Regions from separate parts of the Synechococcus sp. MVIR-18-1 genome, predicted to be linked through region 2. Evidence: predicted binding sites of a transcription regulator. Region 2 holds the regulator's gene; the other holds the start of a gene.
The links. The regulator NtcA, encoded in region 2, controls nitrogen genes in cyanobacteria. The targets are predictions, from matches to a motif close to GTANCNNNNGNTAC.

Region 1 (9,086 bases), 830 kb from region 2:
CATCCAAAGCACAGATTTTATTTTCGCTGTCTATGCCGAAGAGTTCGGGTTCGTCGGGTCTGTGATGTTGCTGGTCTTTCTAATGTTGATGGGCTTCTTGGGGCTACGTGTTGCCTTGCGCTGCCGAAGCAACCAGGCAAGGCTTACAGCCATTGGCTGTTCAACCCTGCTGGTTGGACAGTCCCTGATGAATATTGCAGTGGCCTCAGGGGCCATGCCCACAACAGGCCTCCCACTCCCACTGGTCAGCTACGGAGGAAATTCGTTGCTCTCCAGCATGGTGATTATTGGCTTATTGATCCGATGCTCACTCGAGTCCACCGGCTTAATCGGTGGTCGCAGCCTCCGCGAGCAACAGCGTCGTGGATAAGGTGATCTTGAATTGAGCCCGGCCTCACCGGTACAACCATTTCCTCATTCGAGCTGGCATTGTCCGACCTTGCGCGCAGCAGCGAGCAACTGCTCAACCATGCGCTGCAGCAGCCTGGTCCCATCACCGTGGCTCTTGTCTTTGCAGGAGGAGCCTTAACCAGCCTGGGCCCTTGTTCCCTGTCTTTGCTGCCGGTCACGCTCGCCTACCTAGCCGGATTCGATAGCAAGCAGAAACCTTGGCAACGCAGCCTGTCATTTTGCGCTGGCATCGTTGGTGCCCTGGTTGTTCTGGGAAGCCTGAGTGGATTGCTCGGCCGCATTTACGGTCAAGTTCCTGGTTTAGTCCCAACCGTTGTTGCGGTCTTAGCAGTGGTGATGGGACTGAATCTGCTTGGAGTCGTTCGAATCCCCCTTCCCGCCGGGCCAGACCCGATGCATTGGACTAGCAAGGTGCCAGCTCCGCTAGCACCGGTCGCTGCAGGGTTGGCATTTGGGCTCGCTGCATCACCCTGCACAACACCCGTACTGGCCGTTCTACTGGGCTGGATTGCCAGCACAGGACGCCCACTCCTCGGCGTACTGATGCTCACAAGCTTCGGGGTCGGTCAAGTGTTACCTCTGCTGCTCGCAGGCAATTTGGCAGCCTCGCTGCCACGGTTGCTGGCGTTGCGGCCCATCGGCCGGTGGGTTCCACCGATCAGTGGCGTGATCCTGCTTGCCACAGGCACTCTCACCTTATTAGCGAGACTGACCTGAGCCGATGCCTGCACTACGTCGACTCTTCGCCCTGCTCTCAGATCTTCGTTTGGCGATCCTGCTTCTGCTGCTGATTGCAGGAGCCAGCGCCCTAGGAACCATTCTTCCGCAGAACGAAGCGCCTGATTTGTATCTCGAGCGTTTCAATGCGGACCCATGGCTCGGATTGATCAATGGCGAACAGATGTTGCAACTGCAGCTGGACAGCATCTATTCCAGCGTGTGGTTTTTAAGCCTTTTGGCTTGGCTGGGATTGGCCTTGATCTTGTGCAGCTGGCGTCGTCAATGGCCAGCACTGCTCGCCACCACGCGCTGGATTGACTACCGCCAACCCAGGCAACTAAGCAAGCTGGCATTGGCCGAATCGATTCACTGTTCCGACGGTGAGTCGGCCTTAGACATGCTGAGTTCACAACTCCAGAAGCAAGGCTGGCAGGTCCAAAGGCATGAAGATCGCCTGGCTGCGAGGCGCGGCGTGATTGGCAAGGTTGGACCCCTATTGGTTCACACCGGCTTGGTGCTGCTGTTGATTGGAGCCGCATGGGGGGCACTGTCTGGAAACCGGCTGGAACGCTTCCTTGCGCCAGGCCGAGCTCTTGATCTGCTTGACCCGTCTGGCAACAACCGGCTTTCGCTCACCCTCGAGCGCTTCGCGATTGAGCGTGATCCAGCGGGACGCACCGAACAATTCCGATCAACGCTGAGGCTCGATCCACCAGGGGGCCCTTCAGAGCAGCGCATGATCAGCGTGAATCATCCACTCCGCTATCGAGGGATGACCGTTTATCAAGCGGATTGGTCTCTAGCTGCGATCACCGTGCAGATCGGCAAGAGTCCGCAACTGCAATTACCCCTCCGTAGTTTTCCCGAACTCGGCGAACAAATTTGGGGTCTTGTGCTTCCCACACGGCCAGATGGATCCGAACCAGTACTGATGAGCACGAGCAGTGAGCAAGGCCCTGTTCAGGTGTTCGATGCCGACGGATCGCTGCTTGGCAACCTGCGACCAGGCGGAGCATCCACTGAAATCAAAGGACTGCCTCTGAGGGTGGCCGAAATCATGCCTGCGAGCGGACTGCTCCTTAAGCGTGACCCTGGGGTTCCACTCGTTTATGCAGGATTCGCGATCACACTGCTTGGCGGGGGCCTCAGCTTGATCGCAACCCGACAACTATGGGCCGTGCTCGACCCCCCACCGTTTCAAGCCTCTAACAGAAAGCTTCACATCGGTGGGCTTTGCAATCGAAATCTCGCTGGCTTCGCTGCTGAATTACCAATCCTGATCAGCAGGGTTGACGGGTCCCATGACTGACTCTCACAACCGTATGAACGTTGCCACGAGGGTTGAAATCAGCCTCTAGCTGCATCCAAACGGGAGCACAGGCCGTCACTAAATCATCCAATATTTGATTTGCCACCTCTTCATGGGAGATCGAAGTGTTGCGAAAGTGATTGATGTACAACTTGATCGCTTTCAGCTCAACGACTCGAGGTCCTGGCTGATAAATCAAGCGCATCACCGCGAAATCCGGATAACCCGAGAACGGGCAGAGGCAAGTAAATTCCGGCAATTCGATCGACACCTCATAAGGGCGCCCGACCCTGGGATTGTCGAAACAGATCAACTCCGCATCTGCAATAGCCCTTTCGCCGTAGAGCGGAGTTTTGGTGAGCTCAGTGCCTGGGTTGCTCATGAAACGAGTAAGGAAAACTCCAGCAAAAGACCCTAAAGCCACCCTTCCAAGACCGTTGAGCGGATCTCAGCACCGCCTGATTTGGTATCAAGGCGTACAACTCATCGGCCGGAATGCAGGCCTAATGGGGAGGTATTCGGCTTGCTTGCAATGGATCTGAGTCTGATAAGCGAAGGACAGGCTTTCCGACTTCAGCCTGAGAGCGTTCACGGCATGCTTTGGCTCCAGACTCATTTCGAGATGTCCCATTGGGAGCTTCTCGCTGAGGGACTTGCCACGGTGAGTCACTCCAATGCCGATGAGCTCATTGAGGATGCCTCGAACGCCGGATTGAATCTTTCTCCTCTCCCGGCCCTGTCATCTCAGCGCAATTCCTGACACACTCGAAGAATCGATTCCTCAACAACCCATGAAAAAGGTCGAAGCCGTCATCCGTCCCTTCAAGCTTGAAGATGTGAAATTGGCTTTGGTTAATGCTGGCATCGTTGGCATGACCGTGAGCGAAGTGCGCGGATTTGGTCGTCAGAAGGGGCAAGTGGAGCGATATCGCGGTTCTGAATTCACTGTTGAGTTTTTGCAGAAGCTGAAAGTTGAGGTTGTGATTGACGATGACCGCGTCGATGCTGTGATCAACGCCATTGCAGAAGCAGCGAAAACAGGCGAGATCGGCGACGGCAAGATTTTTGTCTCCTCTGTCGACACCGTCGTGCGCATTCGCACCGGTGATCGTGACAGCTCAGCCCTCTGATTCCAGCGTGTCCTGAACCACCTGCTGAACCTTTTCGTCCGAGATCTGTTGTGGCTCAAGCTCGCTTAACCACAACAGATATTCGTGGTTGCCAGCGGGACCGGTAATCGGAGACCCCACCACTCCCTGGGCATTCCATCCCAGGGAATCTGCTGCAGAGATCACTGATGCAATCGCGTCCCGGTGAGCTAAACCATCTCTCACCACCCCCCCTTTTCCCACCCGATCGCGTCCCACCTCAAACTGGGGCTTCACCAACACCAACGCTTCGCTCCCTTGGGGTTGCAGCAAGGCGCGAATTGCTGGAAGGACGAGTGCGAGGGATATAAACGACACGTCTGCGACAGCCAGAGTGGGGAGGACGTCATTAGGCCCATACAGCTCAGCTGCGCTAAGTCGACGCAAATTGGTGCGCTCTCTGAGAACAACACGTTCATCGATGCGCAAACTCCAGGCCGTCTGGCCATAGCCAACGTCGATTCCATAAACCCGACTGGCCCCGTGTTGCAGCAAACAATCGGTGAAGCCACCCGTCGAAATTCCGCCATCAAGGCAGGTGCGCCCCTCCACCGAGACAGGGAAAGCCTCCAGCGCTGCCAGCAACTTTTCACCCCCTCTTGAAACAAACCGGGGAGGCTGCTCCACGATCAATTCGAGATCGGGCAAAACCGTGTGACCTGGCTTGTCGAGCAGCTGGCCCCGATGGTCTCTGACCTTGCCGGCACGAATCAGCTGTTGTGCTTGCTGACGGGATGCCGCCAAGCCCAACGTCAGCATGTGGAGATCTAAACGCTGTTTACGAGCCATTTCGACATAAAAGCACCGTGAAACCGAAACAAATACCGGAGTTCCACCAGGAGTTCCGCAGACCTCCCTGAAAATCTTGCGAAGCCGCACGCAAGTCCGTGTCAGCCAACAACGTTGTCAACATCAAAAGCGGACGTCGCCCATCCCTTCGGGCCAAATTTTGTCTCAAATCCAGCGAGGCGTCGAACCGCGTTCTCGAACTGCTCGCTCCAGGCTCATTCGTCACCCTCGATAACCAACCTACAGATCTGCCTCCCTTTCAAGTGATCGAATGTCGTGGCGGCCTTTGCTGGGTGCGTCAGCAAGCCTGGGGACAGAACGTTCAGTGGGAAGTTGAGCATCGCCGTCTCACCTCCGCTTGACGCCACGCGCAATGTCCAAGCCTTCAGCGCCATACATTGGTTGAGTTGTCGCCACGCGCTGGCCCTTGATCGAGAGATACACCCTGCCCGAGATGGGCGAGATCTGGACAGACCGGGCCAAATACCAAAGTTGGCTGGATGTTGAGGTTGCAGCCTGTGAGGCCAACTGCAGGCTTGGTCGTGTTCCAAAGGACGCGATGCAAACGATTCGCGAACAGTCGGCGTTTGAACCGGAGCGGATCCTTGAGATCGAGGCGGAGGTCCGCCACGACGTGATCGCCTTCTTGACCAATGTGAATGAGCACGTTGGTGATGCCGGGCGTTACATCCATGTCGGCATGACAAGTAGCGACGTGCTTGATACGGGCCTGGCGCTGCAGTTGAAAGCCTCCGTCGCGCTGCTGCGCCAAGAGTTGGCAGGCTTAGACGCCGCGATTGCCAAGCTGGCGGCGGAACACAAAGCCACCGTGATGATCGGCCGTTCTCATGCGATCCATGGCGAACCGATCACCTTTGGATTCAAGCTGGCTGGCTGGTTGGCCGAAACCCGCCGCAATCATGAGCGTCTGGCTCGCCTAGAGCGTGATGTGGCGGTAGGGCAGGTGAGCGGAGCGATGGGCACCTACGCCAATACGGATCCAGAGGTGGAAAAGCTCACCTGCGAGATCCTCGGCCTCACTCCCGACACAGCGAGCACCCAGGTGATCTCCCGCGATCGCCATGCCGACTACGTGCAGATCCTCGCCCTGGTTGGAGCCTCGCTCGATCGCTTCTCCACCGAGATTCGCAACCTGCAGCGCACCGATGTTCTGGAGGTTGAAGAAAGCTTCGCCAAAGGACAGAAAGGAAGCTCGGCCATGCCCCATAAACGCAACCCGATTCGCAGCGAACGAATCAGCGGTTTAGCGCGCGTGCTGCGCAGCTACGTGGTAGCAGCCCTTGAAAACGTGGCTCTCTGGCACGAACGTGACATCAGCCACAGCTCAACAGAACGGATGATGCTGCCGGACTGCTCTGTGACCCTGCACTTCATGCTGCGTGAGATGACCGCCGTCATCTCTGGCCTCGGCGTGTACCCAGAAAACATGGTCCGCAACATGAACGTCTATGGAGGCGTGGTCTTCAGCCAACGAGTCCTGCTCGCCCTGGTGGATGGTGGAATGAGCCGTGAGGATGCCTACGCCGTGGTGCAGCGCAATGCCCATAGCGCTTGGAACACCAATGGTGGTGACTTCCGCGCCAACCTTCAGAGCGATCCTGAGGTGAGCAACAAGCTCAATGCAGACCAACTGGCGGAGTGCTTCAGCACCGAGCTGCACCAAGCCAACCTGGGGGTGGTCTGGGACCGACTCGGACTCTGAGTGAATGTTCTGGACTCCCTATGCCGACTGGATTTACGTGGTGGTGAGCGTCAGCGGGATGCTGCTCATCATCGTGATGGTGCTTCGCCCTGACGCAAAGTCATGACCCAAACAACTAGGACCGAACACGACAGCATGGGGCCGGTGGAGGTGCCGACTGAGGCCCTCTGGGGGGCACAGACCCAGCGCTCTCTCCAGAACTTCGCCATCAGCGATGACCGCGTTCCTGTTGATCTGATCCATGCCCTAGCGCAAATCAAACAGGCGGCGGCGATCGTGAACGCTCGCCTTGGCGTGTTGGATAACCACCGACGCGACCTGATCGTGAAGGTGGCTGCTGAGATTGCCGAGGGGCATCACGACGATCAATTCCCCCTGAGGGTTTGGCAAACCGGTAGCGGCACCCAAACGAACATGAACGTCAATGAGGTGATCAGCAACCTGGTTTCGCGGAGCGAAGGGGAGCCATTAGGAAGCCATCAGCCGGTCCACCCCAACGATCACGTCAACCGCTCTCAGTCGACCAACGACGCCTTCCCAGCAGCGATCCACATCGCTGCTGCCGCCGGCATTGAACACCGACTGTTGCCGGAAGTCCAACGTCTCAGCGATGCTTTTGCCGCCAAGAGTGTGGCCTGGCAAGACATCGTGAAGATTGGCCGCACCCACCTGCAGGATGCGGTGCCGCTCACCCTTGGCCAAGAAGCTTCGGCCTGGCGCGATCAACTCAGAAGTGCCAGGAACCGGATCGAACGATCACTGCAGGAGCTGTACCCGCTCCCGCTCGGCGGCACCGCCGTTGGAACGGGCCTCAATGCCCCAGACGGATTTGCAGACCAGGCCGCGACTGAACTGGCACGCCTGAGCGGCTTGCCCTTGGTCTCGGCACCAAACAAATTTGCTGTGATGGCAAGCCATGACGGACTGGTGAATGCCATGGGCCAGCTGCGACTCCTCGCGGTGAGCTTGCTGAAGATCGCCAACGACCTCCGTCTCCTCGCCTGCGGCCCACGTGCCGGCTTAGCGGAGCTGCACTTACCTGAGAACGAACCCGGCAGTTCGATCATGCCTGGAAAGGTGAACCCCACCCAGTGCGAAGCGATGGCCATGGTTTGCACCCAAGTGATCGGCCTCGATGCGGCCGTTGCGATCGCCGGGGCAGGCGGCCACCTGCAGATGAATGTCTACAAACCTCTGATCGGCTTCAACCTGCTGCAGACGATCAAGCTGCTCACCGATGCCTGCCATTTCTTCAGGGTGGCCATGGTGGAGGGCATCGAACCCAACCGCAGTCGCATCCAACGCGACGTGGAGCAATCCCTGATGCTCGTAACTCCTCTGGCACCTGTGATCGGTTACGACAAGGCCAGTGCGATCGCTAAGTACGCCCACGAGCAGGGATCAAGCCTGCGCGATGCGGCCCTAGAGCTGGGCTATGTGAGTGCGACGGAGTTCGATCGCATTATTGACCCTGCAGCCATGACAAACCCTTGATCCGTTCAGGCCGCCCGTTCAGTCGCTGCATTGAGGCCACTGGATTCGGCAGCCGCGGCCTTAAGCACCTGATCAGCCTCGGCAACCGGGAAACGATTAATCGCGGTTAACGCCGCACGGGCGTTCTTGCGCAGCTGCTCACTAATCGCCTCGCAATAAGGCACCTGGGCTAAGAGATCCACTGTGCGCCGCATGATCCGCACGACATCGCCTTCATCCAAAGAGGTGTTAGCGATCAGATCATTCCAGGTTGTCCCCTTGGCCCAAGCCTCAACCAAGCCCATCAATTCAGGCTCCCACCAAGCGGGCACCACCACCTTGAAGCGCTCCTGAGCCCGCAGAAGCTCCCGACGGATCCCTGACAACTCATGCAGGGCCTCTTCGGCAAGAGGAGGGGCCGGGAATGCACTCCATAGATCTGGGCGGTTCACCTCCGTGCTGATCGCCTCAAACACAGCGGCCAGTTCTGCTGGAGGCAATTCATCGAGATGACCGCTCATCAGTGCCAGGCCTAGCCAGAGCTCGTTGTCGCCACGAAGAGCGGCAACGGTGCGACCAATCTCCGTGGGCTCCAAGTCATCCAGGCAGCCAAAATGCCGCAGGATCTCAATGAGAGCCAGGAATGTCTCCCAATGCCGGTTGGAACGGTGATGGAGCAATTGCTGACGCTCACCGATTTCATGTTCAAGATCTTCCATGCGTCGCCGGTGCTTCTTGAGTTGCTTGCGATCTCCCCAGCGATGAGCCGGATGCCCCTCTAGCTGATCTTCCAACTCCTGGACGAGGCGCACTTGAGCCAACACTTCGCCCGCCAAGTCGTACTGAGCGGTGGTCATGTCATGACGACGTGCCATATGTGCCACCGCCAAAGCCAAACGTCCACTCTCCTGATCGCCATGACGGAGCTCACCGGAACGGCTGAGATCAGGTGACATCACGCCATCAACTTGCAAACAGCTCAATTCCGCATGCAAACTCACGACCCCCTGACAGGGCAACAGGATCCAAACGTTGTCTTGCGTTAAACAAAGCAACAAGGGGAACTGCCCAGGGCCATCGCATTTCTCCACGATCACGGCCGGCGTTACCCCCCCACGCAGCCGAGGGGATTTAAGGCTGACCAACGATCCAACGCTTGCAAACTGAAGGGCAATCGTCAGTTCGTGGGCCAGGGTTTCTTCAGCCTGCTGCTGAAGAATCCTGAGCAGACGTCTCTCCTCGCGGAGACGGCCACGATGTTTCTCGTATTCCTCAAAGTCTTCCCACGGCACATCACCGGCCGTGCCTTGCAGTTGGGCCAGCTGCATCCGCAACTCACCAAGATGATCTTCTTCATCTACCAGATCCAAACTGGCGAGATAGCGGCCAAAGCTGCGCTCCACCAGCTCTCTTGCCTTAGCTAGGTCATGACGCTGCAACAGGTTGAGCACCATGCCGTAGCTGGGGGTGAATTGACTCACCAACGGATCAGAAGGGCTTGTGGCCAACTGAG
Region 2 (9,086 bases):
CGGACTTTTAATTTGGCCGCGAGGTGGCAACTGGTTGCACCTCGAGCAGACCCTCGTCTGTCCAAAATCCTGGACGCAGGCCAGCGCGTCCTGTGAACGACTGGTGTTGAGCTGGTGGGCCGATGCCGTGCGCCTCCGCGTTGATGGGGTCCTGGTGCATGAGGGCGACCTCTTCGATACCCGCTGCCGTTGGCTCCTCCCTGAGGATTGGAGGAGAGGTGAGGGCCTGCGGATCCAGCTGGAGTTGCGCAGTCCTTGTCATGACGATGGAGCTCTCATTCAGAGCGCTCTCGTCCAGGAACCTCTGATCGCTCACTGCGACCCGGATCGGGCGTTGCTCCCTGAAGCCTTGGAGCTGTCCTTGGCAAGAGGAGAGTCGCTTCCGGATGCTGTGTTGTCTTGCGACCCGATGGCATCAGAGGCCATTGCCTTGGTTGATCGTCACTTGGTGGCCTGCCCTAAGCCAGTGGGTGCGGTGCATTGGCTGGGCCATGCCCACCTTGACCTCGCCTGGCTTTGGCCTGTGGCTGATACCTGGCAAGCGGCGGAACGCACCTTTTGCTCTGCTCTCGATCTGATGGAGCGTTATCCGGAGCTGCACTTTGCGCACTCCACCCCTGCTCTTTATGCCTGGGTGGAACGCCATCGCCCGGCCTTGCATGCACGGATTCAGCAGGCCAGCCGTGAGGGTCGCTGGGAGCCGATCAATGGCCCTTGGGTCGAAACCGATTGCGTTCTGGTGAGTACCGCCTCCCTGTCGCGTCAGTTCAGTCTTGGACAGGAGGACAGCCAGAGGCGTTTCCCCGAATGGCGGCATGACTTGGCTTGGCTGCCTGACAGTTTTGGGTTCGCCGCCGGACTTCCCGCTGTGGCGGCTGCCAACGGAGTGCGCTGGTTCTGCACGCACAAACTGGCCTGGAATGCCACCAACCGCTTCCCCCATCGGTTGTTTCGCTGGCGAAGCCGCGGAGGAGCGGAGGTCTTAGCGCTGATGCTGCCTGGAATCGGCACCGATGGCGATCCTGTCGCGATCGCAACAGAGCAGCGCGATTTCCAATCTGCCACTGGGGTGGAGCAGGCGATCTGGCTCCCAGGGGTTGGCGATCATGGTGGCGGTCCCACTGCCGAGATGCTGGAACAGCTAAGGCTTTGGGACGGACAGCCGCAGGCTGTGACCCAGCAGCCCGGAACGCTGCGCGCTTATCTCGATCACCTAGAGCCTTGGTGCTCCACCTTGCCGGTCTGGCGCGATGAGCTGTATCTCGAGCTACATCGGGGTTGCGCGACCAGTCGGCCTGATCAGAAGCGTCACAATCGCAGTTTGGAGCGGCTTCTTCGAGAAGCTGAGCTTGCGGCTGCCTTGCTTGGGCCTCGGGCGAAGGCTCTGATGCCCAGCCACGAGCAGGCCAGCGATTGGCGACCTCTGCTGTTCCAACAATTTCATGACATCCTCCCGGGCACATCGATCCCGGAGGTGTTTGAACAGGCTGAACCGATCTGGCGTGATGCTCGCCGCCGTGCGGCCCGTGGCCGAGATCAGCTGTTAGGCCATCTGTTCTCATCGCATCAAGACGGTTTGGTGTCCGATCCCCATCGCTCCCACTGGACCTGGTGCGGCTTGCAGCCCCTTGCGCACTGGTCACCGTTGTTGCGCTTGCCTCAAGGGCATTGGTCCAGCGCTGGGCAACTCCTCCCTGAGCAGGCTGCTCCTTCCGGTGGTGTTTGGGTGCAACTGCCTTGTTGCGAAGGCGTTTGCGCGCTTCCGCTGCAGCGCAGCCATGCGCCTCTGGGGTCGGCCTTGCCCGTGCGCCACCCCGTGAGTGTGGAGGTGTTGTCGTCGGGGGTATGGAGGCTGAGCAATGGTGTGGTGTCTGCGGATGTGAGCGCCCATGGGCTGATTCAGCTGCACGACGCAAATGGTGTGCCACAGCTCAGCGAACCCATGCGATTGCTGCGCTTTTCCGATCGAGGGGAGTTTTGGGACGCTTGGGATTTGGCCGCTGATTACCGCCAACATCCGCTGCCGATGGCCGAAAACTGGTCGGCGGAATTCGTGGAGTCGGGCCCTCTGACAGCGCGGATCGTGCTGCGCACGGTTGCTGGATTGAGCAAGGTCCGCTTGGACCTCTTGCTGCAGGCCGATTCGCCTTGGATCGAGGCCCAGCTCAGTGTCTACTGGCAGCAGACCCATGAATTGTTGCGGCTGGAATTGCCGTTAAAGAGCCCTGCTGTGCGTTGGGCTGCTGATACGAGTGGTGGAGTGATCGAGCGACCAGCACAAGCCTTCACTCCTTTTGAACAAGAGCGTTGGGAAGTGCCTGTGATCTCCTGGCTGGCTGCAGAAGCAGAAGCTCCCGGGGGTGGGTTGGCTGTCTTGCTGGATGGTCCTCAAGGTGTCGATGCCAGCGCGAACCATCTGGGAGTGTCCCTGCTTCGAGGTCCAACCTGGCCTGACCCTTCAGCCGATCATGGATGGCACCGACACCGGTTGGCCTTTATGCCAGCGATGTTGGGTTGGAACCGCAGTGGTGTGGCCCAGGCCGCGATTCGATTCAGGGAGCCCGGATGGATGGGACCTGTTGCGCTGGATCAGCGTTGGCAAGGGCTTCCCGCTTTGCCCATCGGCCTGGTGCCGATTTCAATCCGATCAGCGCAGGGTGATGGGCAAAGCGATAAGGCGGTTCAAATTGAGTTGCTCAATCCAGGACCAGCGCGTCAGCGTTGGTGCCCGGGGAGCGATTGGAGGCTGAGCTGCGCCAAGTCCAGCGACCGGAAGACCGTCTGGGAGGTGCACCCTGGCGAGCTCACCACCTTGCTACTGGAGAACGTTCAATCCTCGTGATCATCAAATGGGTCGTCGAGATTTTTAGATGGAGGACCAAAGGCTGTGTAGACCCCCAATCCTGTTAACCCGAGCAGGGCTGCCAGCACGGCAATCGCCACTGACATAGCCGGGGACGAACTTTCCATCACAACTCTCCACAGGATCGACGCCTTTACGGGTCGGAGCCCCTACAGTATCGAGACTTAATTCCACCCGAGACTTCAGCGCTGCCATGGCTCAACGCACCCGTCTGGGCGATTTGCTCCGCCCCCTGAATTCGGAATACGGCAAGGTTGTTCCTGGCTGGGGAACAACACCAGTGATGGGCATTTTCATGGCCCTGTTCCTTGTGTTTCTGTTGATCATTCTTCAGCTGTACAACAAGTCACTGATCCTTGAAGGCATCAATGTCAACTGGAATGGCTTGGGTCTGGGCTGACATCAGGTCATGAATGTTTTCGGCATTGGTCTGCCAGAGATGGCCGTCATCGCGGCGGTCGCTCTCTTGGTGTTTGGGCCTAAAAGGCTTCCTGAGTTCGGCCGTACCCTCGGGAAAACACTCAAAGGGTTTCAGTCGGCCTCAAAGGAGTTCGAACGTGAAATCAATAAGGCCATGGCTGACCCCGAACCCGAAGGGGATCAGGCCAAGGCTCTAGAAGCACCAGCTGAGACTGTTGTAACTCCAGTGGTTTCTCCAAAATCAGAGCCAACATCCCCCTCCGATTGAGTCGATGAATCGCGGTGATCTCCGCTTAGTGGTGGGGTTGGGGAACCCGGGCAATCGCTATGCCAACACACGACATAACGTTGGCTTTATGGCCTTAGAACGCCTGGCTTCTCGGGAGGGCGGAGGCTTTCGTTCTATGCCCAAGCTCCAAGGTCAGCTTGCTGATCTGGGTGTGGGGGACAAGAGATTGCGGTTGTTGATGCCCCAAACGTTCATGAACGACAGCGGGCGCTCGATTCGGGCAGCATTGGATTGGTTTGGGTTTGAGCTGCATCAGCTCTTGGTCCTCGTTGATGACATGGATCTGCCGCTTGGCCGTTTGCGTTTGCGGGCCCGTGGCTCTGCTGGTGGCCATAACGGTCTTAAAAGCACCATTCAGCATCTCGGTACGCAGGATTTCGCGCGCCTGCGGATTGGAATCGGTGCACCCGGACAAAATCCCAGTGAGCGCAAGGCACGAACGGTGTCGCACGTGCTCGGAAGTTTCAGTCGTGACGAAGAGCCCCTGCTCGACAAGGTTCTGTTGGAGGTCGTGGATGGTTTGGAAAGGATTCAGCGGCAGGGTCTCGATCTTGCAGGGAATCACATCAATGGGCTTCAGCTGGCTCCCACCAACACCGAGGCGTGATGGCAGCGCTACCCGTTACCACCGCCCATCTGCGGGTTCAACGCCAGAGTTTTGCGGATCAATGTTTGGAAGGAGACGTCCAGGCTGGAGGCTTCAATTGGCAGTTCAGCTGGTTTTTTGACCGTGGCGAACTGAGTGTGGAGCCCTCCCTGGGGCGAGCCTTGATTCAAGACGCGCTTCTTCGTTTTCTTGTGAAATCTGACTATGACCTTGAGCCGGGAGGGGATTACACCTTCACCGTGAGGGCGCGTTTTTGAGGGGATCGGGACCTGGCCATTGCAAAGACCGACCTAAATAATGTTCGAGGATGACGAGCGCGGCGATGGCGTCGAGATCGCCAGATGGGATGCGCAGGCCTAAAGGAAGCAAGCGTTTCCAGCCCCGTGCAGGCCACAACTGCCAGTAACGCGCCCTGGCTCGCAAGGTAGTCCCGGTTTCGTCCACGACGCGGACCTTCAGGCTTGCGGGAAGTTGGTGTTGCCAGATCGTGCTGCTGGTGCCGTCACCGATGACCAGCTCAGCAATCTGATCGTCCTCCCCCTGAGCATCCACCATCCAGGATCGAAGCTGATCAAGCACCTCAGCGCTGGGTATCACCATGCCTTGAAGCACGGTGTTCGTGGCGATGTCTGCTAACAGCAGCCCACATTTACTTCGGCCGGGATCTAGCGCTATGACGCGTGTCATTGGCTAAGGCGCAACTGGATGGCGATCGGATCTGCCGTTTCGCTGCGTCGTAAAGCGACTGCTTCGAGCGCTGCGAGTCCTCCGTTGCGATCGATCAGTTCTTGGCCAAGCGCATTGATTTCATTGCCATCAAACTGCAACCCCTTGCTGAGCGAACCGCGTCGTTGCACCTCGGCCAATGTGGAGGCAAGGAGAAGATTTAGTCGGTTGCGAACGGCTTCAGGGTTGCGTTCATTGCTCGCCAGGGTGGTGCGGGCCAAGACCTCTCCCTCCCTTGTCACGGTGACATTGGGAAGCACTTCAGGGAAGGCGTACACAACGGTTTCTCCGAGCAGCACATTGGCGGCTGAACGGATATTCACAACCCAGGTGCCAGGTTTGCGAATCGTTTGCTCCAAGCGCTGGATGTCAGGCCGCGGAACCAGCAAAATTTGCCTTTCCGCTGGTTGGCCAGGGAGCACTTGTTGATAGGCCTGAAGATTGGCGTCACGCAATAACTGATCGATGACCGTTTTTGCTTGATCGGGACGTTCGAGCTTCAGGGTCACGGTGGCAAGTGGCTGACCGCTGCTAATGGCGACGTTTCCGCGCCGCAGCGCCAAGAGCGTGTCCTCTAGTTGATTGAGTTCTTTCTCTCCACTGCGAATTTGCGTGCGCACGGCCGAGAGTTCCTGCTCGGTGCGTTGGATCTCCACATCTTTCGCATTCACGTCTTGGCTCAATCGTTGCCGCTCGGCTTCCAAGGATCGGGTTTGTTCCTGGAGGGGCTTCAGGGTGCGACGCAGTTCTGCCGCTCGTTGTTGTGCCGTTGTGAGCTCCTTGCCGGCTTGCCTCTGAGCGCTTTTGCTTGTCTTGAGGTCGGCGCGACTGCTCCGCAATTTGGCTTCGAGAGCATTGAGTTCAAACAGGCCCACCCTGAGCTGCCGACTCACTAACAGCAAGAGTCCAAGTGAAAGCGCACTAATCAGGCTGCCCGTTAAAACCGTGATCACCACGGCCGTGCGCTTGGGACGCAGTCCAAGCAAGCTCAGCCGAGCTTTCCCCACACGAGAACCAAGGCGGTCTCCCAGGGTTGAGAGCACGCCTCCAAGGACTAGCAGAGCAAGAAGTAGGAACCAGCCGGTCACGGTGAACGAAGGATCAGAGTTCGGACGGGAGTTCCATCTTCACCTGCATGGTCAGCTGAACCGTTTAGCGAGAGCGATTGGATCGAGAACAGTGATCTTTTTGCGATCGATATCCACCAGGCTCGATGACTTGAGATCACCCAGGAGACGCGTGATGGTAACGCGCGTGGAACCGATGGCTTCGGCGATGGCTTGGTGTGAGAGGCGTAGGTCAATGGTGATGCCCCGTTGACCAGGAACTCCAAAATCTCGACAGAGCACCAACAGAAAACTCACCAGCCGAGATGACATGTCTCGATGGGTGAGGGTTTCGATCATCGTTTCGGTCTGGAGAATCCTGCTGGATAGACCCTGCAGTAACAGCAAGCCCACACTGGTGTCAGCTTCGATGGCCTGCCTCACAGATGTGGCTGGAGCCGTGACCATTTCCACTCTTGTGAAAGCGATCGAGTGATAAAAACGATCGGAGCGGTGACCTGTCAGTAACGACAGAACGCCAAACAAACTGTTTTCTCGTAAGAGGGCAACCGTGATTTCTTCGCCAGATTCATAAACCCTGGAGAGGCGGACGGCTCCGCGACGAATCAGGTACACCTTTTCTGCAGGGTCACCGGGGAAAAAGATGGTTTTCCCACGTTCCACCATTTCCGAGTTGGCACCATCGAGTCCCCGAATGACATCTTGAAGCGTGCGGCTGGAAGGAACCGCGGGACTTCCGAAGCTCGAGCCCGCCGGGCGCATTGTTGGTGGTGCGTAGCGGCTGAAGCCGCGGCTGACCTCAGCCATGGTCCCTACTCGTATGTCGGGATGCTATGGATCAGCCCCTCCTGTTCATGTAGCAAGGAACACGAAACTCGGCATTTTCACCTACTGGAGAGAGCTAAATTCTGATCGTGCATGATCTGCTTGAGGCCAGGCTCGGCGAGGTCTAGTAGGTCATTGAGCTGCTGACGGCTAAAAGGAGCTCCTTCGGCAGTGCCCTGCAGTTCCAGCAAATGCCCTGCTCCGTTCATCACAACGTTGAGATCCACATCGGCTTGGCTGTCTTCGCTGTAGTCGAGATCGAGAAGGGGGCGTTTGTGAATCACCCCAACGGAGACGGCGGCCACTTGGGATTGGACGGGGTTGGTGTTGAGAATTCCTTGTTGAACCAGTCGCTCACAGGCGCGTTGAAGCGCGACCCAAGATCCGCTGATCGCAGCGGTGCGGGTGCCTGCATCCGCCTGAATCACATCGCAATCGATTCTCAACGTGTTCTCGCCGAGAGCTTCCATGTTGATCGCTGCGCGCAGGCTGCGGCCAATCAGGCGCTGAATCTCCTGGGTGCGTCCGCTCAATTTGAGCAGTTCTCTGTTTTGTCGCTCTGGAGTGGATCCAGGCAGAAGTCGGTATTCGGCGCTGAGCCACCCCTGGCCTTGATCTTTGCGCCAGCGAGGCACACCTTCTTGATGGCAAACGCTGCAAAGAACAGCGGTGCGTCCGCTGTGGATGATCACTGAACTCAGGGCAAATCCCATGGGATCCCAGCTGATCGAAAAGGGGCGAAGCTCGCCCGGCTGACGTCCGTCATTGCGAGAGGTGTCGGTCATGAGCCCAGGGTGTGGAGGTTCTTTGAGCCTGCCAGTTGGCTCGGCACACCATGGATGGTGTCAAAGCACTTGTGTCTTGCACTTTCACCGCTAGATTCATCCACATCCGGATTTGCCGGACATCGGCGAATGTGATGACCGTCAGCCTCAGCCCTACCCATCATTCTCGTGAGTCGCGGACTGTTGACCACAGGACTCTTGAGCAAGCAGGGCTTCGAAGACTTCCCTCTGTAGAGGTTCGTCCACCCCTGCATTTGGTGGCTCCAGAAGGTCAGCTTCAGGTGCATACCGCCTCATTTCGGGGGAGTTTTTCTGGTGTGCTGAGCCAGGCGCTGCGGACGGCAGGCCTGGGTAGCAATGTTTTGATCGCTCAGTTCCTCAAGGGTGGAGTGGGCCAAGGTCCCCAGAGCAGCCTCACCCTGTGCGATCGGCTCCGATGGTTGCGGCCTTCCGTGACGGAATGCCTTTCAGATCCTGCTGCTAGCCGCGATGACGAGGTCAAAGAGGCTGTTCAGTCGGTCTGGGAGATCTGCAAAACCCATCTTCTAGAGGGCACGTTGGACCAACTCGTGCTGGATGAGATTGGCTTGGCGATCGAGCTTGGCTATTTGAGCCATGAGGATGTTTTGTCGGTGTTAGAGCAAAGGCCATCAGCCATGGATGTGATCGTGACCGGGCCTGCGATCCCTGCAGAGATGATGGAGATGGCTGATCAAGTCACGGAATTGCGTCGAGGTTTCTAATGCTTAAAAACGATCGCTGGATTACGGATCAGGCTGGGGCAGGCATGCTCGAGCCTTTTCAAAATGGCTTAGTGCGCCACTTGGATCCGGATCAACGCAAGAGTCCGGTTCTTAGTTTTGGCTGCTCGTCGTATGGCTACGACTTGAGGCTCTCGCCTAAGGAGTTTTTGATCTTTCGCCATGTCCCTGGCACGATCATGAATCCCAAGCGATTCAACCCTGACAACCTTGAATCCACGCCCATTCATCATGATGAGGATGGGGACTATTTCATCCTTCCAGCACATTCGTATGGCCTCGGTGTTGCCCTTGAAAAGATGCGGGTGCCGCCCAACATCACGGTTATTTGTCTTGGCAAGAGCACCTATGCCCGTTTAGGCATCATTGTGAATACCACTCCAGCAGAGGCTGGCTGGGAGGGACATCTCACCCTGGAATTTAGTAACAGTTCTGGAGCTGATTGTCGTATTTATGCCGATGAGGGGATCTGCCAGTTGTTGTTTTTTGAAGGTGATCCTTGTGAGACCACCTACAGCGACCGACAAGGTAAATATCAGCATCAGCCAGAGCGAGTGACGCTAGCCAAGGTCTGAACGTCAGCGCATGATTGCTTCCTGAAAAGTGCTTCCTAAGTATTCATTAGGGAGCGAGCCGGGCCTTATGCAGTCTTGTTTTTTCGTACCAGCCTGCAAATTCTGGAGTCCAAGCCTTGAGATGGGGCCACATCAGATCGCAGAGCTCGCGGATTTCTTGCTGAGCAT

Region 1: a site for NtcA is predicted at 2,907-2,920, ahead of queF (preQ(1) synthase). Genes of this name have one in related genera too.

What each region holds. Positions count from the first base shown of each region.
Region 1 is NZ_CP047942.1:1,950,129-1,959,214, forward strand. Features, by position in the region: gene SynMVIR181_RS10570 (FtsW/RodA/SpoVE family cell cycle protein) at 1-370, shown strand, start outside; gene SynMVIR181_RS10575 (cytochrome c biogenesis CcdA family protein) at 460-1,128, shown strand; gene SynMVIR181_RS10580 (cytochrome c biogenesis protein ResB) at 1,133-2,440, shown strand; gene queF (preQ(1) synthase) at 2,412-2,822, opposite strand; gene SynMVIR181_RS10590 (hypothetical protein) at 2,973-3,200, shown strand; gene SynMVIR181_RS10595 (P-II family nitrogen regulator) at 3,232-3,570, shown strand; gene SynMVIR181_RS10600 (TlyA family RNA methyltransferase) at 3,559-4,377, opposite strand; gene SynMVIR181_RS10605 (hypothetical protein) at 4,476-4,739, shown strand; gene purB (adenylosuccinate lyase) at 4,805-6,100, shown strand; gene SynMVIR181_RS10615 (adenylosuccinate lyase) at 6,105-6,206, shown strand; gene fumC (class II fumarate hydratase) at 6,203-7,594, shown strand; gene SynMVIR181_RS10625 (RNA helicase) at 7,600-9,086, opposite strand, start outside.
Region 2 is NZ_CP047942.1:327,467-336,552, forward strand. Features, by position in the region: gene SynMVIR181_RS01655 (alpha-mannosidase) at 1-2,842, shown strand, start outside; gene psbN (photosystem II reaction center protein PsbN) at 2,830-2,970, opposite strand; gene psbH (photosystem II reaction center phosphoprotein PsbH) at 3,057-3,263, shown strand; gene SynMVIR181_RS01670 (TatA/E family twin arginine-targeting protein translocase) at 3,273-3,551, shown strand; gene pth (aminoacyl-tRNA hydrolase) at 3,556-4,179, shown strand; gene SynMVIR181_RS01680 (DUF3146 family protein) at 4,179-4,436, shown strand; gene SynMVIR181_RS01685 (resolvase) at 4,414-4,866, opposite strand; gene SynMVIR181_RS01690 (DUF3084 domain-containing protein) at 4,863-5,993, opposite strand; gene ntcA (global nitrogen regulator NtcA) at 6,045-6,779, opposite strand; gene rph (ribonuclease PH) at 6,857-7,582, opposite strand; gene SynMVIR181_RS01705 (cob(I)yrinic acid a,c-diamide adenosyltransferase) at 7,717-8,325, shown strand; gene dcd (dCTP deaminase) at 8,325-8,918, shown strand; gene thyX (FAD-dependent thymidylate synthase) at 8,965-9,086, opposite strand, start outside.